Linked DNA regions of Alkalihalophilus pseudofirmus. The protein of the gene in region 1 interacts with the protein of each later gene in a pairwise test. Links are inferred from orthologs where the notes say so. Each region holds a gene or a part of one and is shown in the gene's direction. Other genes may lie near its edges. The genes, in order: def and asd.

Region 1 (7,963 bases):
GTTAACAACTTTCTTAGCTGCTTCAATTATTTCTTGATAATCAGGTAACCACTCATCTTCTACTGCAGCAAACGGATAAACCGTATCAGGTGCAGCAACGCGAAGAACTGGAGCTTCAAGACTAAGAATTGCACGCTCAGTGATTTCAGCTACCACGTTTGCTGCGATTCCAGCTGCCTTTTGAGCTTCTTGCACTACGATTGCACGGTTTGTTTTCTCAACAGATGCAATAATTGTATCAATATCTAGCGGGCTGATCGTCATTAAATCGATAACTTCAGCATCGATTCCTTCTTTTTCAAGCTCTTCTGCTGCTTTTAGAGAAGAGTGAACCATCGCGCCGTATGTGATAATAGAAACATCTTTACCTTCACGCTTCACATCAGCTTTACCTAATTCAATTGTGTACTCCTCTTCAGGAACTTCTCCACGGAATGAACGATAAAGTTTCATGTGCTCTAAGTAAACAACTGGATCGTTATCACGGATCGCAGAAATTAATAATCCTTTTGCATCGTATGGAGTTGAAGGAATAACCACTTTTAAACCAGGAGTTTGAGCCATAAGTCCTTCTAAGCTGTCTGCGTGCATTTCAGGCGTTTTTACTCCACCGCCAAATGGTGAACGTACAGTAATTGGTGCATGCTGCTTACCTGCTGTACGGTAACGAAGTCTGTTCATTTGACCTGCGATTGAATCGAATACTTCAAACACGAAACCAAAGAATTGTACTTCCATTACCGGACGGAAACCAGTAAGACCAAGACCAATAGCCAAACCACCAATACCAGACTCAGCAAGAGGTGTATCGAATACGCGCTCTTCACCGAATTCTTTTTGTAAGCCTTCAGTCGCACGGAAAACCCCACCGTTTTGACCAACGTCTTCTCCAAACACAAGAACATCTTCGTTATTCTTAAGCTCATTACGCATAGCATCCGTAATCGCTTGGATCATTGTCATTTGTGCCATCGCTTACTTCGACTCCTTTGCTGTGTACTCTTCCATTTGTTCACGAAGGTTAGCTGGAAGCTCTTCAAACATAAAACCAATTAAGTCAGTGACTTTTTGTTTTGGAGTGCTGTCCGCTTTCTTCATTGCATCTTTAATATCTTCTTTTGCTTTATCTACAACTTCATTCTCTTGCTCTTCTGTCCATAACCCTTTACCTTCTAGGAATTTACGGAAACGTACTAATGGATCCTTTTTTGTCCACTCATCATCAAGATCTGAAGAACGGTAACGAGTAGGATCGTCACCAGCCATTGTATGTGGACCATAACGATATGTCATTGTTTCAATAAGTGTTGGACCATCACCAGCTAATGCACGCTCACGAGCTTGTTTTGTTGCAGCATAAACAGCAAGTACATCCATACCATCAACTTGAATTCCTTCAATACCAGCAGCTACTGCTTTTTGAGCAATCGTCTTAGCAGCAGATTGCTTTTCAACTGGTACAGAAATTGCAAAACGGTTATTTTGAACGATAAATACAGCAGGAGCGTTATATGCACCAGCAAAGTTCATTCCTTCGTAGAAGTCACCTTGAGATGCACCGCCGTCACCTGTGTAAGTGATCGCAATGTTATTTTTCTTTTTACGTTTAAGGCCTAATGCCACACCAGCTGTTTGAATGATTTGAGCACCGATGATAATTTGAGGCACCATAATATTCAAGCCATCAGGAATCTCACCGCCGCCATAGTGTCCGCGTGACCATAAGAATGCTTGGTGTAATGGAAGACCGTGGAATACAATTTGCGGAATATCACGGTAACCTGGAAGGATCCAATCCTCTTTATCAAGCGCAAATTGAGAACCAAGCATTGAAGCTTCTTGACCAGCAACTGGTGCATAGAAACCTAAACGCCCTTGACGGTTTAATGAGATTGCACGTTGGTCCCAAATACGTGTATAAACCATACGCTTCATAATCTCTTGCAGCTCTTCATCACTTAGTTCAGGCATTGCAGCTTCGTTAACAATTTCGCCTTCTTCGTTTAAAATCTGAAACGTTTCAAATTGATTTTCAACTTGCTCTAACGTTTTTGTACTCATCTACCTTCACCTCTACCTTTCTTTTAGCAAATTCACACAATCGTGAATATAGTCTTCATCTGAAACAGTCTTGTTGATTATCTCTTCGGCAAAACTCTTCATTAGGATACCCATTCATAGAAGTTAAATAACCTTCTTTTGTATGAATAAAACGTTTTTCTAGAAAGTTTTTCGGGTATATATGTAGTTTTTGTCGAATTATGTAACTTTTCACGATTGCTTAATCAATATAGATAAGCTAACACGTCTCCTGTATTAGTCTAATCTAAATCAAATTAATACAATTATTCTTTCGGAATTAAGTCTACAACACTAAATCTAAATCCGTCAATCCTTTTGTTTATCGTTTTCTTTGCATATTTTTTCACAAACATTTCGTTCTACTAAAAAAACTGTGTTATAGGTCAATCGTCAAAAGAATAATACAGATACCCCTTTCCACCTTATAATCATTCTTGTTAAAGGCGTTTCATCGCCCTTGCTTTTGAAACAAGAAAAAAAGCGAACTAAAAGTTCACTCTTCATACTGAACTTCTAACTCCGCTTTTTCATAGAAATCTCGTTTTAATTGATTGTACTTTTGTGTATGTTCATTAAAGCTTTCTTTGTATTGTTCTACCACTTCATATTGCTCATTTACTGTGTTTATCTGCGCTTGAAGCTCATCTATTGATAACTCTTCATCCTTTAACAGCTCAAACAACGTACGATCCTCACCCATTGCTTCTATGTAATTTGTATATAAACCATGATACGCATCAAATCGATTATTCATTTCTTCTTCTAAACGAGTAACAAGCTCGACTAATTCTTCTTGATCCAACTCAGTTGCTGCTTCATTGATCCGGTCAAATTCCTCTTTGCTTTGTTCAATACTTTCTTTTTCCTCTTCTATGAGCTCTTCTCTTTGTTCAATAGATGTTATTGCTTCATCTGCAAGCTGCTCAATCTCAACTAAATCATCTGTCCCCATCGTAATCATTTGTTCATACAGCTCATATTCTTTTTCTTCCGCTTCTTGAAGTGCTTGTTGATTTGATACAAATGGTTCTTCTAGTTCGACTGCACTCTCTAAATGTTCATAAATCGTTTCAGTCGCACTGCTGCCACACCCAGCAAGCAGCCCAACCGCTATTGCTAACGAAACAAATCCGTATCTTTTCCTAAACATAAATCCGGTTTCCCCCTAACCTATTAACTGTCTTTAGCTACCTAAAACAGTATATGAACCGACAATAAATAACAAGTGTTAACCATTGTGGAAATAACATCTAATTAAACTCTATGTCCAAAAAATATAGTTATGTGCCTGTATTTTAGTTTTTTTAATCTTTTTTTGAAAAATGGGCATTCATCCAACCACCCACCTAGGTTCTGCATAGAGTAGATAGTGAGTCGCACCTGATGCGATGGCTTTCAACAAAAAGGAGGAATTCAAATGTACGGATACAATTATGGCGGTCAAGGTTGTTACGATCCATGTGGATACGGTTATGGTGCACCAGTAGCAGGTTATGCAGGTGGCGGATGCGGTAAAGGCTTCGCGTTAATCGTAGTATTATTCATCCTATTGATTATCGTGGGTGCGTCTCGCTTTGGTCACGGCGGACACTGCTGCTAATTAGTACAACGAGAGTGAGCCTTGTGCTTGCTCTTTTTTCTTTCAAAATAACTTGCTATTTCAGTTTATTCTTCTTAAAGTAAGAATAGAAATAAAAGGAGTGATACATACATGCTTACGATGAAGGATGTAGTCCGTGAGGGACATCCCGTATTAAGAGAAGTTGCTAAAGAAGTTCCTCTTCCTGCTTCAAAGGAAGATAAAGAAACATTGCAGCGCATGCTTGACTTTGTCATCAATAGTCAAGACCCGGAGCTTTCAGAGAAATATCAATTACGTCCAGGTGTCGGGATCGCTGCCCCTCAAATCGGCATCGCAAAAAGAATGTTTGCTGTTCATGTTGCTGATGACAATGACAATTTATACAGTATGGGGTTATTTAATCCGAAGATTATAAGCCATTCTGTTGAAGAAACGCATCTAGAAAGCGGCGAAGGGTGCTTATCAGTTGACCGTGACATACCTGGGATTGTTCCAAGATATGCCAGGATCACTGTTAAAGGAACCAATCTTGACGGAGAGGAAGTTACCTTACGTCTTCGCGGGCTTGTTTCCATTGTTTTTCAACATGAAATGGACCATTTAAACGGAATTATGTTTTATGATCGAATAGAAGGTTTTAAAGACCCATTTAAAAAAGAATTACCATAAAAGGATGCTCAACCCGGGCTTCCTTTTTTTCTTTTTCTTCTTTAATCCAATGGCAGGATTACCTCTCCCATATTTTACCTCGAAAAACAATAATTCGACGACACATACTAAAGGTATAAAAATATATCGATTGGCGCTTCGTTCGTCAAACAAGAACTAAAGGAGGACCTATTATGTTAAAGCGTATTCGTAAAAAACTGCTTAAAGGCTGTCGTCATCTTTTACCAAAAAATCGTTTGTTGGAAGTATAACTCTTTTTTATTCTGACGAGAATGACATGAATGACTGGTTAAGGATTAGACAAGCCATTTATGTCTATTTTCCATAGATGAAAATATCGTTTAGAATTCAACGTTTGGTTCTTTGCATTTACTTGGCTGATGCTACTTTAAAAGAAAAACATGAAAAAGAGCGGCATTTGCTTTATAATGAAAATATAACCAACGTTAAGGAGAGGTTTTATTTATGATTTTTAAAGTATATTTCCAAAAGAACTTTCACCAAGTTCCAGTGCGTGAATTAACAGAAACTATTTATGTCGAAGGTGAATCAGAATCCGATGTACGTAAAAAACTCGTACCTCGTGAATATAATATTGAATTCGTTACACCTGTCTCTGGGGCATATCTTGAGTATGAAAAACAACATGAAGACTTTAAAGTGGAGTCTATCTAACAAATGAAACAAATGAAAAACAATCAAACAGCTGTATTTGCATTAGGCGGATTAGGTGAGATCGGTAAGAATACCTATGCTGTGCAGTTTCAGGATGAAATTATTCTTATTGATGCCGGAATAAAGTTTCCAGAGGACGAGCTTCTTGGTATTGATTACGTAATTCCTGATTATTCTTTCTTAGTAAAAAATGAAGATAAAATTAAAGGCCTTTTTATTACTCACGGACACGAAGACCATATCGGTGGAATCCCTTATTTATTAAGAGCTGTTAATATCCCAATTTATGGCGGTAAGCTTGCTCTTGGTTTATTAAAAGGTAAACTTGAAGAACATGGGTTATTACGTAAAGCTAAACTTCATGAAATCCATGAAGATCAAGTGGTTAAGTTCACCAAAACTTCTGTTACATTTTTTAGAACAACGCATAGTATCCCAGACTCATACGGAATTGTCGTGAAGACACCTCCAGGAAATGTTGTTCACACAGGGGATTTCAAATTCGACTTTACACCTGTAGGAGAACCAGCCAACTTAACTAAGATGGCAAAGATCGGTGAAGAAGGTGTTCTTTGTTTATTATCTGATAGTACAAACAGTGAAATTCCTGAATTTACAATGTCGGAGCGTAAAGTTGGCGAAAGTATCGATTCCATCTTCAGAAAAGTCGATGGCCGCGTAATCTTTGCTACATTCGCTTCAAACATTCATCGATTGCAGCAAGTGGTTGAAGCTTCAGTGGAGCACGGTAGAAAAGTAGCGGTGTTTGGACGCAGCATGGAAAATGCTTTGACAATCGGCCAAGAGCTTGGTTACATTAAAGCTCCTAAAAATACCTTCATTGAACCTTCGCAGTTAAACAAACTGCCAGACAATCAAGTTACGATTTTATGTACAGGTTCACAAGGAGAACCAATGGCAGCTCTTTCAAGAATTGCTTTTGGGACGCACCGTCAAATTCAAATTATTCCTGGAGATACAGTTGTGTTTTCTTCTTCCCCTATCCCAGGTAATACATTGAGCGTGAGTAAGACAATTAATCAACTTTACCGTGCTGGCGCAAACGTGATTCACGGAGCATTAAGTGATATTCACACGTCAGGTCATGGCGGGCAAGAAGAGCAAAAATTAATGCTTCGCTTAATGAAGCCGCAATATTTCATGCCGATCCACGGAGAATACCGCATGTTAAAAATGCATGTGAAACTAGCAACGGATTGCGGTGTGGAAGAAAAGAACTGCTTTATTATGGATAATGGTGATGTATTAGCTATTCACCCTAATGAGGCTGGTATTGTAGGGAAAATCCCATCTAGCTCAGTCTATGTAGATGGAAACGGTATTGGTGATATTGGCAACATTGTATTGCGTGATCGTCGAATTCTTTCTGAGGAAGGACTTGTCGTTGTAGTAGTAAGTCTGGATATGAAAGAATTCAAGGTGACGGCGGGGCCAGACATTATTTCACGCGGATTTGTGTACATGCGTGAATCCAGTGACTTAATACATGAAGCTCAAAAGCTGCTAAGCAAGCACCTTGATGAGGTCATGGCAAGAAAAACATCGCAATGGTCCGAAATTAAAAATGAAATGACAGATCTTTTAGGACCGTTTTTATATGAGAGAACAAAACGTAAACCAATGATCTTACCAATTATTATGGAAGTGTAAGAAAGTACGAGCGGATATCAAATGATATCCGCTTTTATTTGGTATCATCAAACATCTGTTCAAACCTCTTAATATCTTCATCTGCTCCAAGCACAATAAGAAGGTCATCTTGCTGTATCAATTGGTCTGCTTTAGGTGAAACAATCATTTCTGCTCCACGCTTTATAGCCATTACATTACAGCCGAACGAAGCCCGCACATTTAACTCGACAAGTGTTTTTGCATGCATTTTACTTCCAGCAAACATCTCTATAATACTATACTTATCAGAGACTTCTAGATAATCAAGTACGTTTTTAGACATCAAATGATGAGCGATTCTAGCACCCATATCTCTTTCCGGGTGGACAATCCTCTCTGCTCCTATTTTTACGAGCACTTTTTCATGATAATCATTTTGTGCTTTAACTGTGATATGCTCTACCCCTAATTCATCGAGAATCAGTGTTGTTAAAATACTAGCTTGAATATTATCACCAATCGCAACAATGACATGTTCAAAATTACGTATTCCGAGATGCCTTAATGCTTGTTCATCAGTCGAATCAGCCACTACCGCATGGGTCACTACATCACGATATTGATTGACTTTTGCTTCACACTGATCAATCGCTAACACTTCTACTCCTTGTTCAATAAGAGCACAACAAACGCTCCCTCCAAAACGCCCCAAACCAATGACAGCAAATTGCCTCTTCATACATCACCTCCAATAGGACCTATCTCATCATATTTTCCAGGCAAAATAAAAAGACCTCTTTGAAGAGAGGTCTTTAGCATGACTATTCTTTTGTCTCTAACACACGATTATTTGTGGAATAAGCGAAAAAAAGTCTAACATGAAAGCTAAATCATCATTATGGTTTAAATCTTATAATGAAAGTGTTTTCTGACCAGGCTTCCAATTTGCTGGACAGAGTTCCCCTGTTTGCAGTGCTTGCAGGACACGTAGGGTTTCATCTACATCTCGACCGACATTGTTATGATTTACAACTGAATACATTAACTCTCCCTCTGGACTTATGATGAATAGACCCCGAAGAGCAATCCCTTCTTCTTCAATCAGCACACCATATTCACGCGATACTATATGATTTGTATCTGCCGCTAATGGATATTTCAACTCGCCAAGACCATTATCATCACGCGAGGTGTTGATCCATGCTTTATGAGTATGAATGGTATCAGTTGATACACCAATTATTTCAGCATCTAAGTCATCAAATTTCTCGTATCGATCACTTAAAGATATAATTTCTGTCGGACAAACATGCGTAAAGTCCA
Region 2 (8,130 bases), 220 kb from region 1 along the record:
TCCGACACCTATTTATAAAGGGAATGAAAAAAAGCCCATGGTCAGTTTTTTAGTGAATGTGGCATGGGGAAATGAGTATATTCCTGAAATGTTAAAGGTGATGAAGGATTACGGTGTGAAGTCGACCTTTTTTTTAGATGGATCTTGGGTTAAAAACAATCCGAAAATGGCTACAATGATACTAGAACAAGGTCATGAAATAGGAAATCATGCATACTCGCATCCTGATATGAAATCACTAACTACTGAAAGAGTAAATGAAGAATTACAAAAAACAAATGACGTCATACTTGCTACGTTAGATGTTACACCTAAGTGGTTTGCCCCGCCTAGCGGAAGTTATTCTCAAAGAGTGGTAGATCAAGCTCGTGCTCATGGAATGATGACCATCCTATGGTCGGTTGATACTGTAGACTGGAAAAAACCACATCCTGATGAAATGGTCAATCGTGTTTTAAATAAAGTACATCCTGGAGCGATGGTTTTGATGCATCCAACCGAGCCTACAGCGGCCGGGCTCAAGGAGATGATTGAAGGGATTCAAGCAAAAGGGCTTGAACTTGGTACGGTTTCAGAATTAATGAGTGAGACAAGAATTCATAATGGTGTAACCCTGGATGACTAATTTTAGGGGGATATAGATTGATACAAAAGATTGAATTAGATAATGGTGTACGAATTATGGCAGAGGCAATTCCGACGGTAAGGTCTGTTTCTATTGGAGTATGGATAGGAACAGGTTCTCGTTATGAAGAAGTGCATGAAAATGGTATTTCCCACTTTTTAGAGCATATGTTCTTTAAAGGCACAAAAAAGCGAAGTGCTGCAGATATTGCCGAGGCATTTGATAAAATCGGCGGTCAAGTGAATGCATTTACCTCAAAAGAATATACGTGCTATTATGCAAAAGTGCTGGATGAGCATGCACCGATTGCTGTAGATGTATTATCGGACATGTTCTTCAACTCTGAATTTGAGGCGAAAGAGCTTCAAAAAGAAAGAAATGTCGTGCTTGAAGAAATAAAAATGGTGGATGATACTCCTGATGATATTGTACATGATCTCTTAAGTAAGGCGGCTTATGGTGAACATTCATTAGGCTATCCTATTTTAGGAACACAAGAGACTCTTAAAACATTCGATGAAGAGGCGCTACGTTCTTACATGGACCGTTACTATACTGGAGACCATGTGGTCATTTCTATTGCAGGAAATATAACGGATGAGGTCATTCAATCGATCAAAGATATTTTCAAAGAGGTTAAACCAACAACTTATCAATATGAAGCCAGTGCACCACGCTTTCAATCGGAGTTGATTACACGTAAAAAGGAAACGGAACAAGCACATTTATGTCTTGCTTATCCTGGTTTAGAAATTGGCAATAAAGATGTCTATTCCTTAATTCTGCTAAATAACTTACTAGGAGGCAGCATGAGCAGCCGCCTGTTCCAAGAAATTAGAGAAAAGCGTGGATTATGTTATTCCGTATTTTCTTACCATTCCTCCTATCAAGACAGCGGTATGTTGACCGTCTATGCAGGTACGGCATTAGAGCAATTAGATGAGCTGGTAGTTGCCCTTAATCAGACAACAAGCCGACTGTGTGAAGCAGGAATGAATGAAAAAGAACTTCAAAATGGGAAAGAACAATTAAAAGGAAGCTTAATGCTAAGTTTAGAAAGTACCAATTCAAGAATGAGCAGAAACGGTAAAAATGAGTTGATGTTAAAGCGCCATCGCACGTTAGACGATATTTTAGCTGAGATCAATAATGTTACATTAGAAAATGTTAATCGTCTTGCTCAATCACTGCTTTCCACTGAACCTGCTATTTCACTTATTAGTTCAACCGGAGAAGTTCCTAAATCGTTAAGAGCCTAAGCGAGATAGACCAGCTATATAGCTGGTCTATTTTAATTGCCGTTCTCATATACTATCATAAACCCTTAGAGAACGGAGGAAGAGCATGCGGCTAAGTGAGATCAGCAACAAAGAAATCATTGATTACCAAAAAGGAGAACGCATGGGAATCCTAGGTCAGACAGACCTACTGATTAATGAGGAAACGGGAGAAATTGAAGCGTTTATTGTACCGACGATGAAATGGTTTGGATTTGGTAAAAAAGAAAAAGAAGTGACGGTATATTGGAATCAAATTAAAAAGATTGGTCAAGATATGATTATCATAGATATGGGTTTTCCTGATTAACACACTGCAGATAGGCAGTGTGTTTTTTTGTTTGAGTCATGTCTTTTAAATCACTCCCTTTATTCACCCATTATCAAGTTTATACATATGCTATCGTGAATCAATTCAGATACTGTTACTCCCTCCAACGTATATAAAACTGACGACATGTGGGGGCGAAGGCTACTTTAGGAAAGGGGCAGGGACGCTGATGTTAACGGGTAAAGTAATAGTCGTCATCGGGGGTGACGCAAGACAGCTTGAGATTATTCGCAAATTATCAACGCTGGATGCAAAGCTTTCATTAGTTGGTTTTGACCAATTAGATGATGGTTATATAGGGGCATCCAAGCAATCGATTGATGATGTGAAGTGGAATAAAGTCGATGCGATCTTGCTTCCGGTAAGCGGAATGAACAATGAAGGGGAAATTGAAACCATTTTCTCGAATGAAAAAGTAACATTAACACCCGAGATGTTCAGTCAAACACCTCAGCATTGCACCATTTTTTCAGGGATCACAAATGACACCCTTAATCAATACGTAAAAAAAGCGAAACGAAGACTTGTTAAATTAATGGATAGAGATGATATAGCTATTTATAACTCGATTCCTACTGCAGAAGGAACCATTATGATGGCAATACAACATACGGATATTACGATCCATAGTGCGTGTGTAGCTGTTATAGGATTAGGTCGAGTAGGAATGTCTGTAGCGAGAACATTTGATGCCCTAGGTGCAAATGTTAAAGTTGGGGCAAACGAGTCACATCAACTAGCAAGAATCACAGAAATGGGATTAACGCCTTTTCATACCGATCACTTAAAAGAAGAATTAGCAGATGTAGATATATGCATTAACACCGTTCCCGAATTAATCATTACTGCAAAGGTTCTCGCAGAGATGCCGCTGCACGCTCTTATTATTGATCTAGCCTCAAAGCCAGGGGGGACGGACTTTAGGTATGCTGAAAAGAGAGGGATGAAAGCACTGCTTGCACCAGGTCTCCCAGGAATTGTCGCCCCTAAAACGGCTGGGAAAATATTAGCCAATGTACTTTCAGATCTCTTGCAAGAAGATTAGAAAAACAAAAGAAGGTTCACCTATTTAAGAAAACATCCCGAAGCTTTTTATAATTGTTGAGGAGGGTTCATATGTCTTTAAAAGGAAAGCATATAGGATTTGGTTTAACAGGATCTCATTGTACGTATGATGCTGTACTGCCAGAAATGCAAAAGCTGGTAGACCTAGGGGCAAAAGTAACACCTTTTGTCACATATACAGTCGAATCTACTGATACGAAATTTGGGGACAGTGCAGACTGGTTAACCAAAATTAAAGAAATCACTTCAGAACCGATTGTTAATTCAATAGTAAAGGCGGAACCATTTGGTCCGAAAACTCCGCTTGATTGTATGGTTGTCGCACCTATTACAGGTAATTCAACGAGTAAGTTTGCTAATGCATTAACAGATTCCCCTGTATTAATGGGAGCTAAAGCAACACTTAGAAATGGAAACCCTGTTGTTCTTGGCATATCAACAAATGATGCCCTCGGACTTAACGGTGTAAATATCATGCGTTTAATGGCAACGAAAAATATTTACTTTATTCCATTCGGGCAGGACGATCCTGTTAAAAAACCTAACTCGCTTGTTGCTAGAATGGAAGCATTAGTGGATACAGTGGAGTCTGCCTTAGCTGGCGTACAGTATCAGCCTGTGCTGGTAGAAAAATTCAAAGATTAGCGATTAGACGAAGTTGCACAAATGAATGATTTCCCTTAAAGTTTAATAGAGGAAATTGACGAAAAGTTGAATTTATTGTGCTATAATCAGTTCAATCGCGTCAAGATAACGTAATCTATTAAACTTATGAACGCAGGAAGGGGAACTACACAAATGACAACATCAAACTATCATGTAGCTGTTGTAGGTGCAACAGGTGCGGTCGGACAACAAATGCTAAAAACATTAGAGGAGCGCAATTTTCCAATTGGGAAATTAACTTTACTTTCATCCAAGCGTTCAGCTGGTAAAGAAATCACTTTTAAAGGTGAAACATATATCGTAGAAGAGGCTACTCCTGAATCTTTTGAAGGAGTTCACGTTGCTCTATTTAGTGCTGGAGGGTCTGTATCAAAAGCACTCGCACCAGAAGCCGTAAAGCGTGGTGCTATTGTTGTTGACAATACAAGTGCATTTAGAATGGATGCCGATGTTCCGCTTGTTGTGCCTGAAGTAAATGAAGAAGATCTTCGTAATCACAACGGAATTATTGCCAACCCTAACTGCTCTACCATTCAAATGGTTGTAGCGCTTGAGCCGATCCGTAAACAGTATGGCTTAACAAAAGTAGTTGTGTCTACTTATCAAGCGGTATCTGGGGCAGGGCTTGAAGCTATTGAAGAAATGAAGAGCCAAACACAATCTATTTTAAATGGAGAAGAATTCACTCCTGAAATACTTCCGGTTGGCGGAGATAAAAAGCATTATCAAATTGCATTTAACGCTGTTCCGCAAATTGATTTATTCCAAGAGAATGGCTATACATTTGAAGAAATGAAAATGATTAATGAAACAAAGAAAATTATGCATATGGAATCGCTAGAGGTTGCGGCTACTTGTGTACGTCTTCCGATTGAAACAGGACATTCTGAATCTGTATACATTGAGACAGAAAAAAGCGGCGCAACTGTAGAGGAGTTAAAGGAATTATTAAAAACAGCTCCAGGTGTTACCCTTCAAGATGATCCAGCAAATCAAGTCTATCCGATGGCTGCTGATTGTGTCGGCAGGGAAGATGTATTTGTCGGCCGTATCCGTCGCGATCTTGATCGTGATAATGGTTACCACATGTGGGTTGTTTCAGATAACCTTATTAAAGGTGCTGCATGGAATTCAGTTCAAATTGCTGAGAGCTTAGTAAAATTACAACTGTTATCGTAGAAGAGTAGGTGGCTTATGAAGATTATCGTTCAAAAATTTGGAGGAACCTCTGTTAGAGATGAGGAGGTTCGAAAAAAAGCAGCGCAGCATGTGATGAAATCTGTTCAGGAAGGCTACAAAGTGATTGTTGTAGTATCTGCTATGGGACGAAAAGGTGAACCTTATGCAACAGATACTCTTCTTGGGCTGGTTGATTCTAACCATATATCAAAACGGGAACAGGACCTTCTGGTTTCATGCGGGGAAGTCATTTCATCTGTCGTATTCACAGAGCTGATCAATGAGCTTGGAGCTAACGCAATGGCCTTAACAGGTGCTCAGGCTGGCTTTAGAACAAATGATGATTTTACAAGTGCTAAAATCCTTGAAATGCGTTCGGATCACCTTAAGAAGCTTTTAGAAACGAAGGATGTAGTGGTTGTTGCTGGATTCCAGGGTCAATCTAAAACAGGGGAAATTACGACACTAGGGCGTGGTGGAAGTGATACGTCTGCCACTGCTCTTGGAGCTGCAGTAGGAGCTGAATGGGTCGATATTTTCACAGACGTTGAAGGGGTCATGACAGCAGATCCGAGAATCGTCTCAGATGCAAGAGCGCTTGATACGATGACTTACAATGAAATCTGTAATATGGCGTATCAAGGGGCAAAAGTGATTCATCCGCGTGCAGTAGAAATTGCCATGCAGGCTAAAATCCCTATTCATATTCGTTCTACCCATTCACAAAGCCGAGGTACGCTTGTTACATCTATGCTTTCCGATAAGGCAGCACAGGATGTTCAAGACAGAACGATAACGGGGATTGCTCATCTGTCAAACATCACGCAAATTAAAGTGCTGGCTAAAGATGGGCAGTTTGATCTTCAAGAGAAAGTATTTAAGGCTATGGCCAATGAGAAGATCAGTGTTGATTTTATTAATATTAATCCAAGAGGGGTCGTCTACACAGTGTCTGATGAAGTAGCTGACCGTGCTCTGTTAATTTTAAAAGAAATGGGATATGAGCCTGAAGTTCAAAGGCATTGTGCAAAAGTTTCTGCGGTAGGTGCAGGAATGAGCGGTGTGCCTGGGGTAACGGCTAAAATTGTTGGAGCCTTGTCGCGTGAAAACATCCAAATACTGCAATCGGCCGACTCTCATACAACGATCTGGATACTCGTCAAAGAAGAAGATATGAAAAAAGCGGTTAATGCACTACATTACATGTTCCATTTAGAAGAAGCAGGGAATAAGCAACTGTAATGGGTCAGCTAGTATTGCTCTTGTAAGGAGTTGGGCATTATGGATTTTGGCCATGTTTGGACGGCTATGGTCACTCCGTTTGATTCGTTAGGTAATGTTGATTTTGATAAAACACGAAAGCTGATTGATTATTTGCTTGACCGTGGGACAGATGCGTTGGTGATTGCTGGTACTACTGGCGAATCCCCTACGCTTACAAAAGAAGAAAAAATTTCGTTGTTTCATTTGGCTGTGAAACACGTAAATAAAAGAGCCGCTGTTATTGCTGGAACTGGCAGCAATAACACGGCTCAAACAATTAAATTAACAAAAGAAGCAGCTGAGGCCGGCGTGGATGGTGTTATGCTTGTAACACCATACTATAATAAGCCTTCACAGCAAGGATTGTATGATCATTTTCATGCTGTGGCCGCATCTACAAAACTGCCTGTTATGCTCTATAATGTGCCAGGGAGAACCTCTGTCAATTTAGAAGCTGAAACCGTAATTAGGCTATCAGAAATAGAGAACATTACAGCAGTAAAAGAAGCGAGTGGCGATTTGGAGCAAATGGCCGCTATTATCGAAGGAACGGCTGAGGATTTTTTTGTTTACAGCGGTGATGATTCACTTACGATTCCTGCATTAGCCATCGGCGCTGATGGGATCGTCTCGGTTGTTTCTCACGTGGCTGGTAAACAAATGCAGCAAATGATTCAATCATTTATAGCTGGGAATGTAGTGAAAGCAGGTGATATTCACCGAAAACTTTTACCTGTAATGAAAGCCATGTTTCATGCGCCAAATCCAACTTGTGTAAAATATGCTTTACAAGTATGCGGATTGGATACAGGCGGCGTGAGACTTCCTTTGGTTCCTCTAACAGCGCAAGAACAGTACGTTGTAAAAACAACGATTGAAGAGTCTAACCTTTAAGGTTAGGCTTTTTTTATTACATGATTTTGGTAGTAAAGGAAGTTCAGTCTTGTGTTTCATTTCATGAATAAGGTATACTGATTTCAAGTGATTCGTACGGGTTGTTAAGAGCACAAGATTAAATATATGCTTTTTTCTGTATTCGGAACCAATTATGTTAAAGGGTTAGAGTGGCTCACAGCACAGAGCTCATGTTAATTCCAACCATTAGTTTAAGTGAAATCATTATATTAATAGCGTATTAGAAAGAATTTATTTGCTTGTTTTATGCAGATGAGATTCCTTTCTTAATGCATATATCGTTTATTTTATTGTTTAGGAGGAACGCCAAGTGTCAAAGCAACAGACAGAGAAAGTACGTGTTTTTGCCTTAGGTGGAGTCGGAGAAATCGGCAAAAATATGTACGGAATAGAAGTAGACGACGATATTATCGTCGTTGATGCAGGATTAATGTTTCCAGATGATGATATGTTGGGAGTAGACATTGTCATTCCTGATGTATCTTATTTGGTCGAACAAAAAGACCGTGTTAGAGGAATTATTTTAACTCATGGTCATGAGGATCATATCGGCGGTTTAAGTTATGTATTAAAGAAAATTAATGTTCCAGTTTACGGGACAAAACTTACTCTAGGGTTAGTGGAAGAAAAGTTAAAAGAAGCGGGAATACACCGTCAAACGACATTAAAATTAATTGATTCAAATTCAAGAATCAAGGTTGGTTCAACCAATGTCTCGTTTTTCCGAGTGAATCACAGTATTCCTGATTCGGTTGGTGTATGTGTTGAAACGTCGCAAGGAGCGGTCGTACATACGGGAGATTTTAAAT

The links.
Region 2: the proteins of def (region 1) and asd interact in binary tests that used the Escherichia coli proteins (3 or more experiments, as listed by UniProt). The link is inferred for Alkalihalophilus pseudofirmus from one-to-one orthologs.

Annotation. Positions count from the first base shown.
Region 1 is NZ_CP117835.1:2,758,549-2,766,511, forward strand. The notes cover bases 2,817-5,563. They hold def (peptide deformylase), read left to right. Parts: upstream 2,817-3,793; coding sequence 3,794-4,333; downstream 4,334-5,563. Other genes in these bases: PQ478_RS14735 (YkyA family protein), read right to left, coding at 2,817-3,232; PQ478_RS14740 (YjcZ family sporulation protein), read left to right, coding at 3,500-3,682; PQ478_RS14750 (DNA-dependent RNA polymerase subunit epsilon), read left to right, coding at 4,799-5,008; rnjA (ribonuclease J1), read left to right, coding at 5,012-5,563. In the rest of the region: PQ478_RS14725 (alpha-ketoacid dehydrogenase subunit beta), read right to left, coding at 1-972; pdhA (pyruvate dehydrogenase (acetyl-transferring) E1 component subunit alpha), read right to left, coding at 976-2,061; more of PQ478_RS14735, read right to left, coding at 2,576-2,816; more of rnjA, read left to right, coding at 5,564-6,679; PQ478_RS14760 (potassium channel family protein), read right to left, coding at 6,714-7,379; PQ478_RS14765 (peroxiredoxin), read right to left, coding at 7,551-7,963. UniProt on the Escherichia coli protein: Removes the formyl group from the N-terminal Met of newly synthesized proteins. Requires at least a dipeptide for an efficient rate of reaction. N-terminal L-methionine is a prerequisite for activity but the enzyme has broad specificity at other positions.
Region 2 is NZ_CP117835.1:2,534,991-2,543,120, reverse strand. The notes cover bases 3,206-6,119. They hold asd (aspartate-semialdehyde dehydrogenase), read left to right. Parts: upstream 3,206-4,096; coding sequence 4,097-5,143; downstream 5,144-6,119. Other genes in these bases: dapG (aspartate kinase), read left to right, coding at 5,159-6,119; dpaB (dipicolinate synthase subunit B), read left to right, coding at 3,350-3,943; dpaA (dipicolinic acid synthetase subunit A), read left to right, coding at 3,206-3,278. Outside these bases: PQ478_RS13625 (polysaccharide deacetylase family protein), read left to right, coding at 1-625; PQ478_RS13620 (M16 family metallopeptidase), read left to right, coding at 643-1,884; PQ478_RS13615 (YlmC/YmxH family sporulation protein), read left to right, coding at 1,970-2,212; more of dpaA, read left to right, coding at 2,403-3,205; more of dapG, read left to right, coding at 6,120-6,385; dapA (4-hydroxy-tetrahydrodipicolinate synthase), read left to right, coding at 6,425-7,300; PQ478_RS13585 (ribonuclease J), read left to right, coding at 7,632-8,130.